DNA from 2 places in the Lactobacillus paragasseri genome. Region 2 is predicted to be linked to the other one. Evidence: predicted binding sites of a transcription regulator. Region 2 holds the regulator's gene; the other holds the start of a gene.
The links. The regulator LexA, encoded in region 2, represses DNA repair genes until DNA is damaged. The targets are predictions, from matches to a motif close to CNAACANNTGTTNG.
Positions count from the first base shown of each region.

Region 1: a site for LexA is predicted at 1,224-1,237, ahead of LpgJCM5343_RS07300 (Y-family DNA polymerase). Genes of this name have one in related genera too.

Region 1 is NZ_AP018549.1:1,492,358-1,494,761, reverse strand. Features, by position in the region: gene LpgJCM5343_RS07300 (Y-family DNA polymerase) at 1-1,175, opposite strand, end outside; tRNA gene LpgJCM5343_RS07295 (tRNA-Leu) at 1,321-1,404, shown strand; gene LpgJCM5343_RS07290 (RluA family pseudouridine synthase) at 1,440-2,288, opposite strand; gene LpgJCM5343_RS07285 (PBP1A family penicillin-binding protein) at 2,395-2,404, shown strand, end outside.
Region 2 is NZ_AP018549.1:766,305-768,708, forward strand. Features, by position in the region: gene LpgJCM5343_RS03775 (uracil-DNA glycosylase) at 1-470, shown strand, start outside; gene lexA (transcriptional repressor LexA) at 505-1,128, opposite strand; gene LpgJCM5343_RS03785 (DUF896 domain-containing protein) at 1,267-1,515, shown strand; gene LpgJCM5343_RS03790 (YneF family protein) at 1,588-1,809, shown strand; gene LpgJCM5343_RS03795 (ABC transporter ATP-binding protein) at 1,887-2,404, shown strand, end outside.

The sequences.
Region 1 (2,404 bases), 730 kb from region 2:
TATCTTTTAATTTGCAGATCAAAGTCTTCAAGCATATTTAATTGTTGAGTACCATCAGGTGATAAGTCAGTATAGCTAACACTAATGGTTCGAACACTTTCTCTATGCCAGTTTTCACGAAATAGGGCGATCAGTTCTTTTACTAAGTCATGGTTTACATTAGTTGGGGTAATTTTACGTTGAACGCCAAAACCACCGCGCTTAGTAGTTTCCGCCAATTGAAATAAAGAAAAGCCAATATATAGACTAACTTTGCCAGCTCGTAAATTATGGGCGCGGATACGAGCGGCAACTTGTTCACCAATTTCTCTAATAACCAGTTCTATTTCACGTTGATTGAAATAATCCCGCGTTAAAGTTTGAGAGTTACCATAGCTTTTACTTTTGGGGTGGTATTTTTGTCTGATAATACTACGATCGACGCCCCAACTTTCTGCCAATAACTGCTCGCCAATAATCCCAAATTCTTTTTTTAGAAGATAGGGTTTGGAGTGAGCTAAGTCATACATATTGTTAATTCCGATTTTTCTTAAACGATTAGCAGTGCGAGTATTAATTCCCCAAACGTCTTCTAATTTTTCTATTTTCCAGATAGTATCGGGAACATCAAGATAATGCCAAAAAGCAAGCATTGATTTCTTGTGTTTAGCAGAATTATCCATTGCTAGTTTGGCCAAAAGAGGATTTTCACCGATCCCGCAAGTAGTGTAAAGGCCTAAAGTATCATGGATATCTTTTTGAATTCTACGGGCAACATAATAGGGATCATTACCAAAGAGCCTCCAGGAATCAGTCATGTCGATTATCCCTTCATCGATAGAATACATGTGGATATCTTCGTTAGCTGCATATTTTCTAAAAATATCTAGGACTTGGATACTGCGCTTAATATAAAGATTCATATGTGGTTCAACTAGCTTTAAATCGGGAGCTTTCCATTTAGGTGGCAACTGGCGAACACGCATGACATTATGCAAACCATATTTTTTCTTAGCTAAAGGAGAAGCCGCCATAATTAAGCCAGATCCCCAGCAACTGTCTGGCTGCCTAGATACAACGGCTAAACAAGCTTCCATCGGATTAAGACCTAAACGAAGCGCCTCACAAGAGGCAAAAAAACTTTTATTGTCAATCATAAAAATTAAGCGATGCGGTTCGTAGCGATAGTCATACATAATAATTACCTTCCAGCTGAACACTTGTTCTTGTTGATTAATATTATACGAACAATAGTTCGCAAATGCAACTTAGATTATTTTTAAATTATTTGACTTTTCAATTTTGCCAACTTTTTGGTATGATAGATATGTTCTAGAGGTTGCCTCAATGGCGGAATTGGCAGACGCGCAGCGTTCAGGTCGCTGTTCACGTAAGTGAGTGCAGGTTCGACTCCTGTTTGAGGCACATGAAAAAAGAGATATGCATTTTGCGTATCTCTTTTATTTTTGTTTCAATTTAACAGTTTTACTTTCAAACTTAAAAGGCCTCATAAAAGTAAGTTGATAAGCAGTTAGTTGTAAACCCTCTCCTTTTTGATAATTAGGATTGTACAGAGGATCACCAATAATAGGGGCGTTAAGTGCTGCTAAATGAACTCTAATTTGGTGTGTGCGTCCCGTTTCTAGAGTAAGTTTTACCAGTGCCTTATTTTCACATTCTTTAACTATTTCATAATGAGTAATAGCCTTTTGACCATCGGGTCGTACCATTCTTTTTCTTTGATCATTAGGATCATGTCCAATGGGCAAAGAAATTGTTCCACTTTGTTTTAACTGATTTGATTTAGAAACCCATGCTAAGTATTCTCGGTGCAAGGTTTTATTAGTTAATTGCCGGTTTAAGATGGGAACAACAGCAGGATTTTTAGCCACTAATAATAAGCCATTTGTAAGCATATCAAGGCGGTGAACAATAAAGGGACTGTAGCCTAGATAAGTAGCACAATCATTTAATGCAGTGTCTTTTTCATTTAAATTCGGGTGTGTTTTTTGCCCAGCGGGTTTATCAATTATTAGAATATCTGAATCTTCATATACAACTTCAGGTAAACTTCCACTAGCGGTATAAGTTTGTTGTTCACTTTCGACATGATCTAGATAAATATCAATCTTGTCACCAGCTTTTACTAAGAAATTAAGTGGTAAGTAATGTCCATTAATTAAAATCTGATTTTCAGTACGTAAAAAATGACGCCATTTTCTTGGAATTAATAATTTGCGCATTAATTCGTCAACGCTTATTGGTCCTAAATTTGCAGGATATGTAAGAAAATAATGGTATGAGGTCATCTTTTCCACCTTATCTAATTTTTAACTTTTAAAATACTATTTTTCAAATAAAGATATGCTAAAATCGTCATATTAGGTTTATTGACGAAAAGGGAGTTTTAATTTTATGCATTCCC
Region 2 (2,404 bases):
TGAAGTCATTAGCTTCAATTGGCTTAAAGCGAGAAGATGTTTACATTACAAGCGCAGTAAGAAGTCGACCTTATAGTGTTAAGAGGGTATTTAGTAAAAAAGAAAATAAAGAAGTAATAAAATACCCTAACCGAAAGCCAACTAAAAAAGAAATTCTAGCGCATGCTCCTTTATTAGATTTCGAGCTTCAATATGCTCAACCTAAAATTATCGTAACTGTGGGCACGACTGCTTTGAGCCGCTTACTTGATCATAAATATGAGATTAGTAAAGTGCATGGTAAGATTATTAAAAATACCTCGATTTTGAAATTAAATAGTAAAAAAGATGGCTACGTTTGGTCTAAAGAAAAATATACGGTAATACCACAATATCACCCAGCCGCGGTTTTTTATAACCGAAAACTGACAGATACAATTGCTCAAGATTGGTTAAATATAAAACCTTTAATTAAATTAGTGAAAAAATAAAAACTGGTAGGAATTAATTTCCTAACCAGTTTTTTTAATCAATGTTATTACGGTATAGACCGACAACTTTGCCTAAAATTTGAACCACAGGTAAAATAATTGGATCCATAGTATCATTCTCAGGTTGTAAACGATAATATCCATCTTCTTTAAAGAATCTCTTAACTGTTGCTTCATTGTCTTCAGTCATTGCAACAACGATCTCGCCATTATTTGCACTAGATTGTTTGCGCACAATCACGTGATCACCGTTTAAAATTCCAGCATTAATCATTGATTCACCATGAACGCGTAACATGAAAAGTTCGCCAGCATCATTTTCAAGATCAGGTGGAAGAGGAAAGTATTCATCGATATCCTGAACCGCTAAGATTGGTTGACCAGCAGTCACTACACCAACAATTGGAATATCTTTAGGCTTAATTCCTAAAGCTTCTCGTCCCTTTTCAGTTACTTCAATTGCTCTTGGCTTAGTGGCATCTTTTAAAATATACCCTTTCTTTTCAAGTCGAGCTAAGTGACCATGAACGGTTGAAGTTGATGAAAGGTCAACTGCACTACAGATTTCTCTAACTGTAGGTGGAAAAGCTCGTTCTTCAACGGTATCGTAAATAAAACGTAAAATTTCTAATTGTTTATTTGCATGTGGTTCAGTCATAATTTTTTCTCCATCTAGTTACTTACTAGTATTTTAACAAAAAAACTTTATCTCAGCAAACAGGCGTTCTTAGTAGTTGAGTCTTTTTTTATTGCTATAATTAGGGTAAACTAACATTGTTTAGTGAGGTGTTTACTTATGGATAAAAAAGAAGAAGAAAAGCTAATTAAAAGAATTAATGAGCTAACTAAAATTAGTAGAGAACGCGAATTAACTCCCGATGAAGTTGAAGAACGCAAGAAATTAAGATCTGCTTTTCTAGAAAACTTCCGTGCAGGCTTTAGGCAGCAATTAGAAGACACTGTAGTTATTGATGAAAATGGTAAAGAAGTAACTTCAGAAAAAGCAAAAGAGGCACAACGTCGTAAAGGATTAAGAAAAGATTAATCTTTTACTTTAAAAATAGCTGTTTTTTTGGTATGCTGAAAAAGTACATTAATTTTCGGAGGTTTTTGGGAAATGAATTTAGGTTTAGCAATTTTTCTTATTATTATCGCATTATTAATCGGTCTTGTCGGCGGATTTTACGGTGCTCGTGCATACATGAAGAAGTATTTCCAAGACAATCCTCCTATTAGTGAAGATATGATTGCAGCTATGATGGCGCAAATGGGACAAAAACCATCCGCTAAGAAGCTTAATCAAGTTATGAATATGATGAAGCATCAACAACAAAAGTAGTAGCTTACTTTACTAATATTTGGTAATAGACAGAGGACCGGATTCCTCTGTCTATTTGTATATTGTGAGGTGAAAAAATGAACATTTTCAGCAAATTGGGCTGGTTTTTCAAGCAAGAAAAAAAGAGATATATTATTGGAATTAGTTTTCTGGCTTTAACTTCGATTGCAAATTTAGTACCTCCTAGAATTTTAGGATTGATGGCTGATCAATTAGATAAGGGATCAATTAGTTGGAGTGAATATGCAGCTTTAATTTTAGCGGTTGTTGCTGCTGCGATTGTTTTGTATTTATTACGCTACTTTTGGCGTAAGCAGATTTGGGGTGGTGCGGCTGAATTAGAAAGACAAATGCGGTCACGTTTGTTTAAGCACTTTATGGTTATGGATCGCACTTTTTATCAAAGACACCGGACTGGTGACTTAATGGCGCATGCAACAAACGACATCAATTCTATTCAAAATGTTGCGGGAGACGGCGTTTTAACTTTAGTAGACTCATTAGTCACTGGTGGAACAACGATGATAGCAATGATTATCTTTACAGACTTTCGCTTAACTGTTATTGCACTTTTGCCACTTCCGTTTTTGGCTTT